Regions from separate parts of the Actinoplanes teichomyceticus ATCC 31121 genome, predicted to be linked through region 1. Evidence: riboswitches for the same ligand, from Rfam matches in the RefSeq annotation. Region 1 holds a riboswitch; each other region holds the start of a gene.
The links. A riboswitch is a leader RNA that binds a small molecule or an ion and turns the genes downstream of it on or off. The one in region 1 is predicted to bind S-adenosylmethionine.

Region 1 (6,104 bases):
CCTCGCCCTCGACGTCCTCGGCGATGATGACCAGCGGCTTGCCGGACTGCATGACCTTCTCGAGGATCGGCAGCAGGTCCTTGACCGCGGAGATCTTGCTGTTGGCGATCAGGATGTAGGGGTCGTCGAAGACGGCCTCCATCCGCTCGGCGTCGGTCATGAAGTACGCCGAGATGTAGCCCTTGTCGAAGCGCATACCCTCGGTGAGCTCCAGCTCCAGGCCGAAGGTGTTGCTCTCCTCGACGGTGATGACGCCTTCCTTGCCGACCTTGTCCATGGCCTCGGCGATGATCTCGCCGACCGTGGAGTCACCGGCCGAGATGGACGCGGTGGAGGCGATCTGCTCCTTGGTCTCCACGTCCTTGGCCAGCTGCTGCAGGCCCTCGGAGACGCTGGCCACGGCGGCCTCGATGCCCCGCTTCAGGGCCATCGGGTTCGCGCCCGCGGCGACGTTGCGCAGGCCCTCGCGGACCAGAGCCTGGGCCAGGACGGTCGCCGTCGTCGTGCCGTCACCGGCGACGTCGTCGGTCTTCTTGGCGACCTCCTTGACCAGCTCGGCGCCGATCTTCTCGTACGAGTCCTCGAGCTCGATCTCCTTGGCGATGGACACACCATCGTTGGTGATCGTGGGAGCGCCCCACTTCTTCTCGAGAACGACGTTGCGGCCCTTCGGGCCGAGGGTCACCTTGACCGCGTCGGCGAGCTGGTTCATGCCCCGCTCGAGGCCCCGACGAGCCTCCTCGTCGAATGCGATGATCTTGGCCATACGGCGTTGTCCTCCTGGACATCCGCGGCGTCGGGCCGCATCGGCCCGCCCCCGCACATTGAGGAAGTCTGCGGACGTCACCACCTGGCGATGTGACGTCCTCAGGCCGAGCCGGATAGCCCGCGACGACCGGTTTCGTGCCGCGGCGCCGATGGCGGCGCCGTGACCGGAACCCCACCGTCCCGACCTGTTGGCACTCACGGGTCGCGAGTGCCAATCACTTGTTTAGCACTCCCGGGTGCCGAGTGCAAGAAACCCCATCTTCCCGCGAAACCCACGAGTCCGGCCCGGAATCCGGGTAAAGATCTTCACGCCCAGCTCGGACGGTCATCCCGGCGGTCACCCCGGCCCCGCCGCGCACCGGCCGTTCACCGTCCCGTTCGCGGCAAGACGGTTGCCGCCGGCCGCCGCGGCGGGTAGTCAGGACGACATGGGAAGTTGGACGGTACGCCGGGTCACCCCGCAGGACGCCGGCCGGCTGCGTGCCCTGCGGCTGGAGATGCTGGCCGACAGCCCGCTCGCCTTCCTGGAGACGCTGGCCCAGGCCGCCGCCCGCTCGCACGAGGGGTTCCGGCAGCGGCTCGCCATGTCGGCCAGCGGCCCCGATCTCGCCCAGTTCGTCGTCGACCCGGGCGCCGGCCCGCTGACCGGGCACGCCGGCGGCACCGCCATCCCGGACGAGCCACAGGTCACCGTGGTCTTCTCGGTCTACCTGACACCCGCGAGCCGGGGCGGCAAGCTGCTGCCCGGCCTGATCGAGGCGGTCGCCGACTGGTCCACCGCGGCCGGCCGGCACGAGCTGATGCTGGAGGTCGTCGTCGGCAACGACCGGGCCGTCCGGGCGTACCAGAAACTCGGTTTCGAGGACACCGGGCTGCGCCTGCCGCACCCGACCGTGCCGGTCCTCACCCAGCTGCAGATGCGCCGGCGGATCTGATGGCCGGCCGCCCCTGGCATGTCGCCCGCACGGTACTCACCGCCGCGAACGGGACCACCGGCGCCGGCCTCCTGCTCGCCCTGCTCACCCGGACGAGGATCCGGCGGGGCCGGCACGGGGTGCTGATCGCCGAGGGCTGGCGGCTCCGGATGCCACCGGCGTCCTGCTTCACGGTCGGCTCGGTGATCATCACGCGCCGCTCCGCCGAGTGGCTGCTGCACGAGCAACGGTCCGCCCTGCTGGCCCACGAGAGCCGGCACGCGGGCCAGTACGCGGTGCTCGGCCCGCTGTTCTGGCCCGCCTACTGGCTCGCCTGTGGCTGGTCCTATGTGACGACGGGATCGTTCGGCGTCCGCAACTGGTTCGAACGCCACGCCGGCCTGAACGACGGCGGTTATCCCGAGGAGCTCCCGCCGCGCCCATGGCTGCGGCGGTTCCGCTGAGGGGGTTTGGTCGGGAGGACGGGCGCACAGCGCCTCCGGCACGGAGCCATTGGGTCAGCGCTGGGTCGTTGGGTCCCTCGGAGATTGTCGCCAAGCTCGGGTGAGGGGCCTCGTACGGCGTCGCGTCCTCCCGCGACATGCATCCTGCCCATCCGGGGATCGGCGCGCAAGCCCTCCGGGGGAGGAATATTCGACAACCGGCAGATGTCCGGTCACCGAGTGCTATCCCAGCAGGCCGGCCTCGCGCGCGCCACGCAGCGAGGGCTTGATCCGGTGGGTCGGCCCGGCCTCCCCGGCGATCGCGTCCAGCGTCTTCAGCCCCTCGCCGGTGTTGTAGACGACCGTCTCCTTCGCGGGGTCCAACCGGCCGCTCTCCACCAGTTTCCTGAGCACCGCGACGGTGGTGCCGCCGGCCGTCTCGGCAAAGATGCCGGTGGTCTCGGCGAGCAGGCGGATGCCGGCACGGATCTCGTCGTCGTTCGCGTAGTCCATCCACCCGCCGGTGCGGCGCACCGCCTCGATCGCGTACGGCCCGGCGGCCGGGTCCCCGATGTTCAGCGACTTCGCGATCCCGGTCGGCTTCACCGGGACGATCACGTCGGTGTCGTGGTGCAGCGCCACCGCGATCGGATTGCAGCCGGCCGACTGCGCGCCGAAGACGGTCCAGCCGCCCTCCGGCGCCTGCGCCAGTCCGATCTCGACCAGCTCGCTGAACGCCTTGTCCACCTTGGTGAGCAGCTCACCGGAGGCCATCGGGATGACCACCTGGGCCGGGATCCGCCAGCCGAGCTGCTCGGCCACCTCGTAGCCCAGCGTCTTGGAGCCCTCGGCGTAGAACGGGCGCACGTTCACGTTGACGAACGCGGTGTCCTCGAACTCGTCGGTCTCCACCAGCTCGCTGCACAGCCGGTTGACGTCGTCGTAGGAGCCCTCGATGGCGACCAGGTCGCCGCCGTAGACCGCGGTCGTGACGACCTTGCCCTGCTCCAGGTCGGACGGGATGAACACGATGCTGGGCACCCCGGCGCGGGCCGCGTGCGCGGCCACCGAGTTGGCCAGGTTGCCGGTGGAGGCGCAGGAGAACCGCCGGAAGCCGAGCTCCTTCGCGGCGGTCAGCGCCACCGACACCACCCGGTCCTTGAACGAGTGCGTCGGATTCTGCGAGTCGTCCTTGATCCAGAGCGGAGCGGTCAGGCCCAGCGCGGCGGCCAGCGCCGGGGCGCTGACCAGCGGGGTCAGACCGGGGTCGAGGGTCACCCGGGTGGCCGGGTCCTGACCGGCCGGGAGCAGCGCCGCGTAGCGCCAGATGTTCTGCGGGCCCGCCTCGATCTCGGCCCGGGTCACCCGCGCGAGCGCGGCCTCGTCGTAGGCCACCTCGAGCGGGCCGAAACACTCGTAGCAGGCGTGCTGGGCGGCGAGCGGGTACTCCGCGCCGCAGGCACGGCAGACCAGGCCGCGGGCGGGCGAGGTGGTGGCGGCGGGTGTGCTGACGGTGGACGTCATCGAGGCCTTCCTCTCATCTTTCCCCGGCGGCGACCTACCGCGGAGGCCGGAATTAGCACCTGCCGCGCGCGGCCTCGTCATCGAGACATGCGCGGTGGTTGCCGGGGCTTCATCGGGCCGTTCCCTCTGCCCCTCTGGATGAGGTATTCAGTTGTTCCCCGAAGCTTACGACGAGATCCCGCCGCCGCCCCAGGAAGATCCCGAGTTGTGAGCGACCTCCTTCCGCGGGCACCCGACCGGCGGCGGCCGGTCCCCCGTTCGCCGGATGCCGTCAGGAGGTGACGTCCTTGCGGGTGAACCGGTGGAACGCCAGCCCCCAGAAGATCGCGGCGTAGACGATCGCCGAGATCGCCCCCTTGGCCAGGTCCTCCGTCTGCACCGGGGTGGACAGCAGGCCCAGCCAGGCGTCGCTGTAGTGGGTCGGCAGCGCGTTGCGGATCGAGCCGAGCGCGGTGATCTGGTCCAGGATGCTGGAGAGGATCCAGAGCAGCACGGCGCCGCCGACCGCGCCCAGGGCGGCGTCGGTCAGCACCGAGAGCAGGAACGCCAGGCCGGCCACCACCAGCAGCACCACGGCCAGGTAGGCCAGGATGCCGAGCAGCCGCAGCACCCCCGCGCCGGGCGGGATCGGCGCGGCGACCGTGCTGCCCAGCGGGTGCCAGCCGTAGCGCAGCGTCCCGACCAGCAGCCCGGTGCCGGCCAGCACGGCCAGCGCGAGCAGCGCGTACCCCAGCGCCACCACCAGCTTGACCGCGAGCAGCCGGGCCCGCGGGACCGGGATCGCCAGCAGGTAGCGCAGGCTGCCCCAGCTCGCCTCGCTGGCCACGGTGTCCCCGGCGAACAGCGCGAAGACCACCACGAGCAGGAAGCCGGCGGAGACCGCCAGGCAGAACAGCGCGAAGTTCAGCCCGCCCGAGGTGGCCAGGTCGACCAGGCTGCTGAACGCGCCCCCGCCGTCGCCGTCGTCGTCGTTCTCGCCGCCGCCGAACTCGAAGGCGACCAGGATGATCAGCGGCAACAGCGCCATGAAGCCGAGCGCCAGCTGGGTGCGCCGGCGCGACGCCTGGCGGCGGATCTCGGCACGGATCGGCAGCGTGCGGGACGGGCGGTAACCCGTCGCGGCAGAGGCGCTCATCGGTCTCCACTCCCCCGGGAGTTGTCGCCCACCAGGGCCAGGAACGCATCCTCCAGGCGGCGCCGCGGCACCACCCGGTCCACCCCGACACCGGCGCGCACCAGCGAGGCGACCACCTCGGCGCGCGGGGTGCCGTTCATGTCCACGATCAGGCCGGACGCGCCGTCCGCAGTCACCGAGCGCACCCCCAGGCCGCTGAGGACCTCGGTGGCGGCCGGCACGTCGGTCACCTCGATCGCCACCGACGGCGACTCGCCGACGATCTCCTCGACCGGGCCGGCCGCCACGATCCGCCCCTTGTTCACCACGACCGCGTGCGTGCAGGTCTGTTCCACCTCGGCGAGCAGGTGGCTGGAGACCAGCACGGCACGGCCGTCGGTGGCGTACCGCTGGAGCACCCGGCGCATCTCGGCGATCTGCGGCGGGTCCAGGCCGTCCGTCGGCTCGTCCAGCACCAGCAGCTCCGGCAGGCCCAGCATGGCCTGCGCGATGGCCAGCCGCTGGCGCATGCCGTGGCTGTAGTTCTTCGTCCGGCGGTGCACCGAGGCGCCCAGACCGGCGATCTCCAGCGCCTCGGCGAACCGGGCGTCCGCCCACGGGCGGCCGGTGGCCCGCCAGTAGGCCTCCAGGTTCTGCTGACCGGTCAGGTGCGGCAGGAAGCCGGGGCCCTCCACCAGCGCGCCGACCCGGGAGAGGATCTGCGCGCCGGGCACCAGCCGGTGCCCGAAGACGTAGATCTCCCCGGCGGTCGGGCTGGTCAGGCCCATCAGCACGCGCAGCGTGGTGGTCTTGCCGGCGCCGTTCGGCCCGAGCAGGCCGACGACCTGGCCGCGCTCGACGGTGAAGCCGATCTCCTCGACCGCCACGAACCCGTCGCCGTACGCCTTGCGCAGGCCGCGGACCACCAGCGGGGTGTCGGCGTACGGTTTCGTCACCGCCGTCACCCGGCGCCGGCGGCGGGCCCGGTGCACCAGCAGCAGGACCGCGAGACCGAGCAGGAGGGCCAGGACGAGCGCGCCGAGGGCGTACCACCAGGCGGCCGCGGGCGAGGCGATCGGCGTGCCCACCAGGGTGGGCAGCGTCAGCTGCCCGTCGACCGCCACGGTGTAGGTGGCCGGCGCGGCCGGGGAGAGGAACCCCTGGTCGCTGGTGGCGACGACGACCTGGAGGGTGTGCCCGGCCGCCATCTCCCGGACGATCGCCGGCAGGGTGACCGTCACCGGCCGCGCCCGGGCGATGTCCGCGGGCAGGCCGGTCAGCCGGACCGGGGCGACCAGGCCGGCGCTGAGCGTGGGCGTGCCGGCCGGGTCGACGTCGTAG
Region 2 (6,104 bases), 2.8 Mb from region 1:
CACCGTCCGCCGGGCCGGGGTGCCGCCGTCCACCTGCACCCGGTCGATGTGGTCGCGCCACCGCTGCCGGGTGCCGGCGCGCACCCGCTCGAAGGCCGGCTCCGCCCCGGCGCACTCCCGCTCCAGGTTGCGCCGGGCCTGCTCGCAGCCGCGCAGCGAGAAGCCGATCCGTACCTCGATGGTCTGTCCCGCCCGGGCCGGGCCCATGAACAGCAGGCCGAACGGGCGCAGCGTGGTCTGCCGGATGCTGTCGAAGTCCAGCCGGGTGCCGCCCGGGATCAGGCGCCGGTCGTACCAGACCATCTGCCGCCAGCCGGGGGTGTCGGCCTCCAGGTAGATCGAGAGCGGCACGCCCTCCATCACCACGGTGCCCCGCGCGCAGCCGTGCCCCATGCTCTCCACCTGGGCGCGCAGCGGCACCGTGCGCCCCAGGTCGATCGCCAGGCCACCGCACGACAGGTCGATCACGACCCGGGCGCTGGGGTGGTCGGGGAAGGTGTACCGGTGCACGGCGACCTTCTCCCCCACGGTGATCTCGCAGCGCACCCCGGTGTCCAGGTTCGCGGCGTAGTAGCCGGGCTCGGCGCGCTCGTCGTGCAGCGCCCAGGACCGGCCGAGATCGTCCAGCGGCTGCACCATCGGGGTGACCCGCACGTAGTTGTAGTACTTGCGGATCGCGCCGGTGCCGGACTGCTGGAAGTGGGTGAAGCCGGACGCCTGGGTGCGCTCGAACATCTCCTCGGGAACGCCCTCGGTGTTCTTGGCGTACCGGCCGTAACCGGTGGGGTAGGCGCCGGAGTAGGCGCAGGCGGACACCATGCCCAGGGGCGAGGTCGCGCCCGGGTGCGTGTTGCCCACCTGCGGCTTGGGCCACCACCAAGTGGCGGCCAGACCGTGTGCTCGGGGCAGATCGGTCGCCGCGGTGCCGATGAAGGGGTCTACGTTGTCCAGGATTTCGGGACTCTAACCGGCGCCGGGCCCGCTGTGGTTTCGTTCAGGTGAACTGAACCTTCCGGAGTGACAGCCGCGCCGGGCCCGCCGGACGGTCTCAGCCCAGCACGGTGGACAGCGCGCTGACGAAACGGTCGATGTCCTCGATGGTGCTGCCCAGGCCGAAGCTGGCCCGCAGCAGACCGGTCCGCCCGCACGCCTCGACCCGGTCGGTCCCGGTCAGGCGCCGCACCAGCGGGTGCGCGCAGAACTGTCCGGCCCGCACCCCGACCCCGTGCTCGCGGCCGAGCCGGTGCGCGACCTGCGCCGGGTCGTGGCCGGGCAGGTGCAGCGAGACGATCCCGACCCGCGGGTGGTCCGGTCCGAAAATGCTCACCTCACGCGCCTGCGGCACCGTGCGCAGGCCGGCGCGCAGCCGCTCCAGCAGGGCCTGCTCGTGCCGGTGCAGGGCGTCCCGGTCGGCGATGAGCAGCGCCGCGCAGACCGCGGCCACGGCGGCCGCGCCGAGCAGGTTCGGGGTGCCGCCCTCGTGGCGGGCCGGGCCGTCCGCCCAGGTCAGCTCGCCGGGGCGGGCACCGACCGCGGCGCTGGCGCCACCGCCGTACAGGTACGGCTCGGCGGCGTCCAGCCAGTCGGCGCGGCCGGCGAGCACGCCCGCACCGAACGGCGCGTACAGCTTGTGCCCGGAGAAGGCCAGGTAGTCGGCGCCCAGGGCGGCGAGCGAGACGCCGCGGTGCGGCGCCAGCTGGGCGGCGTCGACGATCACCCGTACGCCGTGGGCGTGCGCGACGTCGGCGAGCTCCCGGACCGGCCACAGTTCGCCGGTGACGTTGCTGGCCCCGGTGACGGTGAGCACCGCCGGCCCGTCCACCCGGCCGAGCGCGGCGCGCAGGTCCGCGACGGCCGCCGCGGGCGACGCCGGGGTGGGCAGGCGCAGCACGTTCGGCCAGGGCAGCAGGTTGGCGTGGTGCTCGCCGTCGAACTGGATCGTGGTGGTGCCCGCCGGGAGCGCCCGGGCCAGCAGGTTGAGCGCGTCGGTGGTGTTCCGCGTGAAGATCACCTGGTCGCCGGGGCGGGCGCCGACGAACTCGGCCACCACGTCGCGGGCCACCTCGTACGCCACGGTGGAGGTCTGGGAGCGCACCCCGGTTCCGCGGTGGACGCTGCCGTACCGCGGCAGCAGCTCGGCGACCGCCTGCGCCGCGGCCTGCGCGCACGGCGCCGACGCGGCGTAGTCGAGATGGGTGAAACGGACCGTCTCGCCGCTGGGGAGTTCGGTCTTCAGGTCGTCGCCGACGATGTCGAGAGCCGACACGGCACACCTCCGATGAGGTCGGGGACCCCATCGGATCCGCGCTTGCCGTCGTCGGTCGACGCCGGCCCGGTCCTCACCCGGGGCACCCCATCGCGAACGCAAGGGTTGCCGGTCAGCGAGCCGGGGCTTGACGCTGACACTCATGACCTGGCACCGAAGTTAGCAGACGTCACAGCGGCGTGCCATATCCCCTACTCGATGTAGGGATTATGGTCGATTCATGACTGGTTTCGCACAACAGTGGGCGCGGTGGCACGACGAGCACGAGCAGCGGCGCGCCGCCCCGCACGGGTTCCTCGCCATCACCGGACTGCACTGGCTGAGCGAGACACCGCAGCGGTTCCCGGACGCCCCGGGTGAGTGGCGCAGCGAGCCGGACGGCGTGGTCGTCGTCCTCGGCCCGGGCGAGGAGCTGGACGGGATCACCGGCGAGCACCGGTTCGGCCGGGGCGACACCACGGTGCGGCACGGCGACACGCTCGTCGAGATCGCCCACCGCGGCGGGCTCGACGTGCTGCGGCCCCGGCGTCCGGACCACCCGACCCGGGTGCGATACCTGGGCACGCCCGCCTACACGCCGGACGAGAAGTGGGTGGTGCCGGGCCGGTTCGTGCCGTTCGACGAGCCGCAGCCGGTCACCGTCGGATCGGTCGTGGAGGGGCTGGAACACGTCTACCAGGCGCCGGGACGGATCGAGTTCCGCGTCGGCGACCAGGAGCTGTCACTGACCGCGTTCAACGGGGACGCGCCGGGGACGCTGTTCGTGGTGTTCACCGATGCCACGGCGGGGATCACGACGTACCGGGCGAACCGCAGCCTGACCGTCGCGGCGCCCGGGCCGGACGGGTCGGTGGTGCTGGACTTCAACCGGGCGACGAACCTGCCGTGCGCGTACACCGAGTTCGCCACCTGCCCGCTGCCGCCGCCGGAGAACAAGCTGCCGATCGCGGTGGAGGCGGGTGAGCAGTTGCCCCGGTGATCCGTGGGGTTCCGGGCGCCGCGGCCCGGGGAGCCCGGGATGGCGGGCTCCCCGGGCCGCGGCGCCCGTCGGAAGGGCAGGGCCGTGGCGCCCGCCGGGGAGGCGGGCCGCGGCGCCCGCCCGGGACCCGCGGCGCCCGCCCGTAACCCGCGGCGTCGGCCGGAAGGCAGGCCGTAGCGCCCGCCGGGAGGCGGCCGGCGGCGCCCGCCGGTAGCGTGACGGGATGGAGGAGCTGCTCGCGCAGGTCGAGGCGCTGATCGGAATCCGTTCCACCGCCGACCGTCCCGGTGAGCTGCACCGCGCCCTCGGGTTCGTGCTCGACCTGGTCGGGCCGGGTTTCGAGATCCGCCGCTTCGAGTCCCGGGGCAGGCCGAGCGCGCTGGTCAGTCATCCGGACCGGCCCGGGCGGCCCCGGGTCATCCTCAACGCGCACCTCGACGTGGTCCCCGGTAGGCCTGATCAGTTCCGGGCACGCCGCGAAGGCGACCGGCTCTACGGCCGGGGCGCGCACGACATGAAGGCCGCCGCGCTGGTGCTGGCCACGGTCTTCCGCGAGCTGGCCGCCGAGCTGCCGTACCCGATCGCCCTGCAACTGGTCACCGACGAGGAGGTGGGCGGCTTCGACGGCACCGGCCATCAACTCGACCGGGGTGTCCGCGGCGACTTCGTGATCATCGGCGAGCAGAGCGGCCTGCGGGTGGTCACCGAGTCGAAGGGCCTGGTCCGGGCGCGCGTGACCGCGACCGGCCGGGCCGCCCACGCCGCCTATCCGTGGCTCGGCAGCAACGCCCTGCTCACACTGCTGTCCGCGGTGGACCGGCTGCTGACGCGCTACCCGGTCCCCGACCGGGAAACCTGGACGACCACGGTCAACCTGGCCAGGATCGAGACCACCAACGAGGCCGCCAACCAGGTACCCGCCGACGCGTCCGCCTGGCTCGACATCCGCTACCCGCCCGAGGACACCGACCTGGCCGCCCGCCCGACCGCGGCGATCACGGAACATCTGCGGGCGGTGACCGGCCCGGAGGTGGCGGTGGAGATCGAGGCGGTGGGCACGCCGCATCGGGCCGACCCGGACAGTGCCGGAGTCAGGAAGCTGCGAGAGGCGATCCGGGCGACCGGCCACCCCGGGTCGCTGCTGCGCAAGCACGGAGCCGCCGACAGCCGCTTCTACTTCCCGCTGGGCGTCGACGCGGTGATCTTCGGTCCGACCGGCGACGGGCAGCACGGCCCCGACGAATACCTCGAGATCAGCTCTTTGGCGCCTTATCGTGACGCGTTGCGGTATTTCCTTTTTTCGTACGATGGTTTGCCACCATCCCCGACCGCAACCGACGCGTCCCGTCCGTAACCGCGACGCGGTCCCGGGTCCGGACCGTCCAGCGACCGCCGGGGCGGGGCGGGTGGTGACGGCCCGTCCCGCCCGTGACGGCAACGCGGTCCCACGTCCACGACCACCCGCCGGGGCGGGCCGGCCGTAACCCCCCGCCGCACCCGGAACCGCGACGTCCGCAAGCACCCCGCGCCCACCGGAACCCCGACGTCCGCAAGCACCCCGCGCCCACCGGGACGGGACCGCACCAACACCCCGCCGCACCCGGAACCGCGACCCCCCACAACGACACCGCGTGGGCCGGCACGCCGTCGGCGGCACCGCGCGGCCGGCACGCCGTCGGCGGCGTCCGTCGGGTCAGGCGGCGCGGGCGAGCAGGTGTTCGACGCGGCGTGCGACGGCGCGCAGGTGGGGGCCGCGCTCCGGGTCGACCCGGGCGTTCCAGGAGCAGGGGCCGTGACGGTGGAGCACCTCGGCGTACCGGGCGTCCGGGTCGACGCGGTCGCCGCTGGGGCCCACGGTCTGGTCGGCGTAGGTGAGGGCGTCGGCGAGAACCGTGCGTTCGTCCGGGTAGACCGCGAGCATCTCGCTCAGCCCCCGGGCCGCGGCGACGAACCGGGCGCCGGAGTGGTAGGCGACCAGGCCGGCGACCCGGACCGGCCAGCCGTTGCGGGTCAGGTGGTCGGCGCCGTCCAGGGGATGGAAACCGGTCACCACGAGGGGCGGGGCGTAGCCGATGTCGTGCAGCCAGGCCGCCGCGGTGAGCAGGTCGGCATCGACGCCGAGCGGGCCGGCGAGGCCGGCGGCGCGCTCGGCGACGCCCTGGGTGTGCAGCCAGCGGTTGCCCATGTCACCCAGCAGCGACTCGGCGAGAAGCCGGGCCGCGGCGGTCAGCGGGCCGGCACGGCCGGGGAGCACGGCGGGCTGGAGCGGCCCGAAGGACTCGAGGAGTTCGCCGGGTACGCGCAGCAGGCTGGGAGCCGTCATCGCCGGATGGTAGGCCGCCGATGATGAACAACAGTCAAACGCGGTGTGAGCACGGCCTGAATGGCACGCCCGGGCCCGGAATCCCGGCCGATCGACCGACCCCGCCCGGGCCCACCGACGGCGGTCCGCGCGTGCCCCGCACCGCCCGGCACCCGCTGACCCGGCGAACCGGCCGCCGTTCCGTCAGGACCCGCCCGGCACCCGCTGACCCGGCGGACCGGCCGCCGTTCCGTCAGCACCCGCCCCGCACCCGCTGACCCGGCGGACCGGCCGCGTCAGCACCCGCCCCGCACCCGCTGACGCGGCAGACCGGCCGCGGTCAGCTGGGCGGCCAGCGAGACGGTGGCATTGTGGATGAACACCGCGACCTGGTGGTCGTCACCCAGGTCGCAGGCGGCCACCACGGAGCCCAGGTTGATCGGGTCGAGTTCGGGCGCGTCGGCCAGGTCGACGATCAGCCGCAGCGGACGGACCCGGCGGACGGTGTGCACCAGGAGCTGGCGCAACTCGACCGCCTTGTCGACCCCGACGGAGCC
Region 3 (6,104 bases), 2.8 Mb from region 1:
CCGCGCCGTTCGCGGACCAGCCGGTGCAGGGCTTCTCCGGCATCGTGGACAACCACGACGGCACCTTCGACGTGCTCTCCGACAACGGGTACGGCAACCAGGCCAACTCCGCCGACTTCCTGCTGCGCGTGCACCGGCTCGCCCCGGCCTTCGCCACCAACACGGTGGACGTGGTCGGCGGCGTCAACCTGACCGACCCGAACGGGAAGGTCCCGTGGCCGCTGACCCGCGCCGACCGGGTACTGACCGGCGCCGACTTCGACGTCGAGTCGATCGTCAAGGCGGCCGACGGCACGTTCTGGATCGGCGACGAGTTCGGCCCGTACCTGCTGCACTTCGATCGGGGTGGCCGGCTGCTCACCGCGCCGATCCCGCTCGACGGGGTGGTCGCGCCGGAGACCGCGGCCCGCACCGGCGTCCCGGCGACCACCGGCAGCAGCAAGGGATTCGAGGGCCTGGCCTCCTCCCCGGGCGGGCGGTACGTCTACGGCCTGCTGGAGGGCACCGTCACCGGCGACACCCCGGGGCAGCTGCGGCTCAACGAGTTCGACACCCGCGCCCAGAGGTACACCGGCAAGCGCTACCGCTACCGGCTGGAGTCGGCCACCAACGCCATCGGCGACGCCATCGCGGTGGACCGGGACCGCTTCCTGATCATCGAGCGGGACGGCGGGCAGGGCGCCACGGCCGTCTTCAAGCGGCTCTACCTGGCCGACAAGCGCGACCGCGACCGCGACGGGCTGCTGGACAAGACCCTGCTGGTCGACCTGATGAACATCGCCAACCCGAAGCGGCTGGGCGGGTTCGGCACCACGTTCACCTTCCCGTTCCAGACCATCGAGGACGTGGTGATCCTGGACGACACCCATCTGGCCGTGCTCAACGACAACAACTTCCCGTTCTCCAGCGGCCGGACCGCCGGACGCGCGGACGACAACGAGTGGATCACCATCCAGCTGCCGCAGCCGCTGCACACCGACCGGCGCCTGCTCAGGTGAGCCGCGAGCCGGCGCGGGGGCCCGCCCGCGCCGGCTCCACCTCGGTCGATACGCAATCTTCACCGTCGTGCGCCCGGCGATGCTCGGTTCGTGCGTTAGCGTCCCGGCGTGAACGAGGAAATCCCCGGGCAGCCGCACCCGGCCCCCGGTCTGACCCCCCTTCCGCAGCAGGCGGATCCGCTGGCCGCGATCCCGGCGACCGGTGACCCGCTGAGCGCGCCGGCCCCGGTCGGCGGCAACCCCATGTACGGCGTGCCGCCGGTCACCCCGCAGCCGGGCTATCCGGCGCAGCCCGGACATCCGGACCCGGCGCACGCCACACCGCCCGGCGGCTACCCACCGCCCGCCTACCCGGGCCAGCCGTACCCCGCTCAGCAGTACCCGGGCCAGCAGTACCCGGGCTACCCGGGGCAGCCGTACCCGGGTCACCCCGCGCCGTACCCGATGTACGGGCCGCCGGACTCCGGCCGGACCAACGGCTTCGCCATCGCCTCGCTGATCTTCGGCATCCTCGGCGGCCTGCTCGGCATCGTCTTCGGCCTCATCGCCCTGGGCCAGATCCGCCGGCGCGGCGACCGTGGCCGCGGGCTGGCCGTCGCCGGTCTGAGCCTGTCCGTCGCCTGGTTCACGGCGATCGTCGCGCTGATCGCGATCGGTCTGGCGATCGGCGACGACAGCGAGACGAGCACCACCGTCACCTCCGGGGGACGGCCGAGCGCCGCATCCAGCGAACCCGCCGACGTACGCACCGACAAGCTGGCCGCCGGCGACTGCATCGCCACCATCACCGACGCCGACACCGTCTACGACCTGCCGGTGGTCGCCTGCTCGCAGAGGCACGAGGGCGAGGTGTACACGGTCTTCACCCTCCCGGCCGGCGCCTTCCCCGGCGACGCGAAGGTCGAGGCGCAGGCCGAGAAGCGCTGCGACCGCTCGATCGAGCCGTACGCCATCGGCCGGTTCGCCGACGCCGAGATCTACTACGTCTACCCGTCCAGCCGGTCCTGGACGGTGGACCGCAGCGTCACCTGTATCGCGGTCGCCCCGGAGGGCGCGAAATGGACCGGGTCCATGGTGAAGTGACCGTCGTCCGCCGGGTTCGGCGTCATCCCCGCGCGTCGCGGGCGACGGGCCACCGCCGCCCGCCGTGCCGTGCGGTCACGCCGGACCCGGCGGGCAGCCGCCTCGGGCATCCGGAGATGCCGTCACTGGCCGTACTTGGCCTTGCGCCGCTCGCCGATCTCCCAGGCGATCACGTACTGCCGGATCATCTGGGCGAGCGGGTCGACGGTCCGGAAGATCAGCACCACGTGCAGACCGGGCTCCCCCACGGCCGGCCGGACCGCGTGCACCCGGCCGGTCAGCTCGGCCTCGCTGGTGCCGAGCCAGACCAGCGCCCGCATGTGGTCGCCCTCCTTGACGCCCTTGGCCTCCGGCATCCAGAAGCGCAGACCGCCCTCGCTGATGTCCAGCATCCGGCCGTTGCGCTCCTGCTCGCCCCACTCGCCGAAGAGCCGGACCGGGGCGCCCGCGCCGCCGCGGGCGAACTGGCGCCGGTTGCTCACCACCGGTTCCGCGGTCGGGAACAGGTTCCACCGGAACGGGGCGCCGTCGGAGATGCCCTTGAGCAGCACCGGCATCACGATCCGGGAGCGCGGCGGCACCCAGAACACCTCGAACTCGTAACCGGGCAGGAAGCCCTCCGGGCCGCTGGTCTCCAGCGGGGCGGCCACGCTGAAGGTGTCCGGGTCGACCGACTCCAGCCGGGAACGGAAGTTCACGCCGTCCCCGAGGGCCAGGAACATCGGGGCACCGATCTCGGGCAGCTCCATCACACGCCGGCCTTTCACCTCACCTGGCCCGCACCGTGCGGGTCGCCTTGTCAATGTCGGCGGCCGGATCGGCGACGTGAGAAGTCGGACCGCGGTGGCTGACCTCGATCCGGGCCGCGCTATCCGCGCACCAGGGCGAGGACGGTGTCCATCGCCTTGAGCTTCTCGGCGCCGGTGCCGAGGAAGCCGTCCGGCACGATCAGCTCGTCCAGGCCGGCCGCGCGGTACTCGGCGATGGCGTCGGCGAGCCGCTCCGGGCTGCCGCCGGCGGCCGGCACCGGCAGCCCTTCCGGCAGCGGGCCGTCCACCACGGTGATCGCCTGCGCGGTACGGGCGATGGACTTCGGGTCCCGGCCGTGCTCGGCGCAGAACCGGTCGAGCACCGCCGACTTGTGCGCGATCAGCTCGGGCCGGCCCCAGGCGTTCCACAGGTCGGCGTACTGCGCGACCACACCCAGCATCCGCTTCTCACCACTGCCGCCGATCATGATGGGCAGCGGGTCCTGCACCGGTTTCGGCTCGCAGACCGCGTCGGTGAGCTGGTAGTACTCGCCGTGCAGGGTGGTGCGTGGCTCGCGCAGCAGGCCGCGCAGCACCTGCAACGCCTCGACGAACCGGTCCAGGCGCTGCTTCACCGAGGGCAGCTCGATGCCGTACTGCTCGTGCTCGTTGAGCTGCCATCCGGCGCCGACACCCAGGGTGAAGCGCCCGCCGGTGATGTGGTCGACGGTCGCCGCCATGTTGGCCAGCACGGCCGGGTGACGGTAGGTGTTGCCGTACACCAGGGTGCCGATCCGGACCCGGGGGACGGCCGCGCCGAGCGCGGCGACCAGCGAACCGGCCTCCAGGGTGGGGTGTTCGGGGTCCCGCCCGGCGCCCGCGTTCGGCATGAAGTGGTCGGCGATCCAGACGCCGTCCCAGCCGGTGCCGGCCGCGTGCGAGGCCGTTTCCAGGATGTCCGGCCAGGGCTGACCGGCGCCCGGCCAGATCGAGATGCGCATGTCGTCACCCTATCCACACCCGCTGGCCCCGGCCCGGGCTCGCCCGCCGGGTCTGTGCCGCGCCGCGCGGGACGGCGCGGCCGGGGCGGTGTTGCTAGGGTGGCCGTCGGGTCATGAGTGCCAGCGTTCAGCCCCGGCTTGCTGGCCGGCAACCCTCCGACGTGCGGGTGGGGTGCCCCGGGTGATGACCGGGCCCGGCGCGCGGTGCGCCGGGCAAGCCGCGAAGGGAGCCGTGCCGTGCTGCTCAAGAACCTCGACGCTCCGGTCCTGGAGGGACGGCTGGTCCGCCTCGAACCGCTGGCCCGGCGGCACGCGGGCGACCTGGCCGTGGCCGTCGAGGAGGACCGCCGGTCGTACCGGTGGACCTGGGTGCCGCGGGCCGCCGAGGTGGACGGATACCTCGACGCGCAGCTCGCCCGGACCGAGGCGGGCGTGCTGCGGCCGTACGCGCAGGTTCTGCGCGCCACCGGGCGCGCCGTCGGCGTGACCGGGCTGTGGGATCCGCGGCCGTGGCCGGACCGGGACGAGCTGTGCGCGGTCGAGATCGGCTTCACCTGGCTGGCCGCGTCCGCGCAGGGCGCCGGAGTCAACACCGAGGCGAAGTACCTGCTGCTCCGGCACGCTTTCGAGGGGTGGAACGCGGTCCGGGTGGATCTCAAGACCGACGCCCGCAACGAGCGGTCGCGGGCGGCGATCGAGCGGATCGGGGCCACCTTCGAGGGCGTGCTGCGGTCCTGGTCCCGGTCGTGGGCGCCGGGCGAGGAGGGGCGGCTGCGCGACTCCGCGATGTACTCGGTGGTCGCGTCGGAGTGGCCGCACTGCCGCGCCAGGCTGGAGGCGCGCCTGTCGGCACTCTGAGCCGCCGGGCACAGCGGGCCGGCATTCATGGTGGTATGCGGCGGCTCCTCCCGCGCGCGAAGGCCGGACCCGACGTGTGCTCAGGAGCGGCCGCGCGCCACCAGCCCCTCCCGCGCGTCAACGTCACCCCGCGGGAAGAGGGAGTCGAAGACCGCGACCCGGTCGAACCGCATGGCGTAGTCGCGGGCGCGCTTCTCCATCGCGCGTTTCTCGGTCTCCGGCAGCTCCAGGACGACCCGGTCCAGCGCCTCGCCCAGCGCGTCGACGTCGCCCGCGTCGACGATGATCGCGGTGTCGCCGACCGCCTCGCCGGTCCCGCCGGTACGGGTGGTGACGATCGGGCCGCCGCCGGCCAGCATCTTCTCGGCCAGGGCGATGCCGAACGTCTCGACGAAGTCCGGCTCCGGGCGGGTGGGCAGCGCGTAGGCGGCGCACCCGGCCATCAGCAGCGGTTTCTCGTCGTCGTCGACATCGTCGAGGAAGATGATCCGGTCGTCGTGCGCGGCCATCGCGCGCACGTGCTCCAGTGCCGGCCCGGTGCCGGCGATCACCAGCGGGACCTTCTCCCGGCAGCGCATCTTGCCGTACGCCATGACCAGGTCGTAGACGCCCTTGGCGCGGGCCACCCGGGACAGGAACAGCAGGTATCCGTCGCGTTGGAGGCCGCGCCCGGCCAGGGCGGCGTCGATGGCCGGCCGGTCGAGGCCGAGGAACGCCGACGAGTCGATCGGCGGGTAGCTGACCGTGACCCGTTCCCGGCAGGCCTGAGCGAAGGCGGTGCCGCGGTGCGCGTCGACCTCCTCGGCCGACGCGATGATCTCGTCCCTGGTGTACGCCGAGACCGCCACCACCTCGTCGCTGGCCAGGAACGTGGTCAGCAGCACCGTCGCCGCGCCGAAGCGTCCCTCGCGCAGGCAGGAGCGGATGACGTTGGTGACGTCCGAGCCGACCGCCTTGGCGATCGTGTGCACCCGCGGGGCGAAGCCGGCCGCCCGGGCCGCGGTGACCGCATCGTTGATCACCTGGGTGTGCGGGACCAGGTACATCGACAGGCACACGGTGGGCACGCCGTCGCTGAGCAGCTCGACCAGCCGGCCGGTGAGCCCGGCCAGGTGCCGGCCGTCCGGCACCCGGTAGTCGCCGACCGCCTCCGGGCGTTCGACGGTGATGCCGTCGCTGTACGGCAGCAGCCGGTCCAGCGGCTTCAGCGGCAGGCCGGCCGCCTGCAGGGCGGGGATCGGCCAGGTGAGCAGGCGTACGTCGTCGAAGCCCCGGGTCAGGGCCACCTCGGCGAGATTGCGTGCCTCACCCGAATGCCCGCAGATAACCGGATCGGCGCGGACCGCGATCACGAGTCTCCGGGTAGGACGGCTCATGGTCATTCCTTAGGAGTCGCAGGGGAATGGGCGAGGGTG

Region 2: linked by a shared signal. The riboswitch ahead of ACTEI_RS10520 (aminotransferase class V-fold PLP-dependent enzyme) and the one ahead of thrC (threonine synthase) in region 1 are both predicted to bind S-adenosylmethionine.
Region 3: linked by a shared signal. The riboswitch ahead of ACTEI_RS10535 (GNAT family N-acetyltransferase) and the one ahead of thrC (threonine synthase) in region 1 are both predicted to bind S-adenosylmethionine.

The regions. Positions count from the first base shown of each region.
Region 1 is NZ_CP023865.1:7,849,750-7,855,853, forward strand. Features, by position in the region: gene groL (chaperonin GroEL) at 1-766, opposite strand, end outside; gene ACTEI_RS34610 (GNAT family N-acetyltransferase) at 1,197-1,703, shown strand; gene ACTEI_RS34615 (hypothetical protein) at 1,703-2,146, shown strand; gene thrC (threonine synthase) at 2,369-3,649, opposite strand; SAM riboswitch class I at 3,660-3,794, opposite strand; gene ACTEI_RS34625 (ABC transporter permease) at 3,921-4,784, opposite strand; gene ACTEI_RS34630 (alpha/beta fold hydrolase) at 4,781-6,104, opposite strand, start outside.
Region 2 is NZ_CP023865.1:2,336,633-2,342,736, reverse strand. Features, by position in the region: gene ACTEI_RS10525 (glycoside hydrolase domain-containing protein) at 1-930, opposite strand, end outside; gene ACTEI_RS10520 (aminotransferase class V-fold PLP-dependent enzyme) at 1,049-2,251, opposite strand; SAM riboswitch class IV at 2,300-2,414, opposite strand; gene ACTEI_RS10515 (DUF1684 domain-containing protein) at 2,487-3,245, shown strand; gene ACTEI_RS10510 (M20 family metallopeptidase) at 3,469-4,599, shown strand; gene ACTEI_RS10505 (HD domain-containing protein) at 4,939-5,568, opposite strand; gene ACTEI_RS10500 (hypothetical protein) at 5,844-6,104, opposite strand, start outside.
Region 3 is NZ_CP023865.1:2,343,993-2,350,096, reverse strand. Features, by position in the region: gene ACTEI_RS10555 (esterase-like activity of phytase family protein) at 1-998, shown strand, start outside; gene ACTEI_RS10550 (DUF4190 domain-containing protein) at 1,107-2,081, shown strand; gene ACTEI_RS10545 (PilZ domain-containing protein) at 2,204-2,830, opposite strand; gene ACTEI_RS10540 (TIGR03560 family F420-dependent LLM class oxidoreductase) at 2,950-3,831, opposite strand; SAM riboswitch class IV at 3,941-4,057, shown strand; gene ACTEI_RS10535 (GNAT family N-acetyltransferase) at 4,069-4,689, shown strand; gene ACTEI_RS10530 (glycosyltransferase) at 4,770-6,065, opposite strand; gene ACTEI_RS10525 (glycoside hydrolase domain-containing protein) at 6,068-6,104, opposite strand, start outside.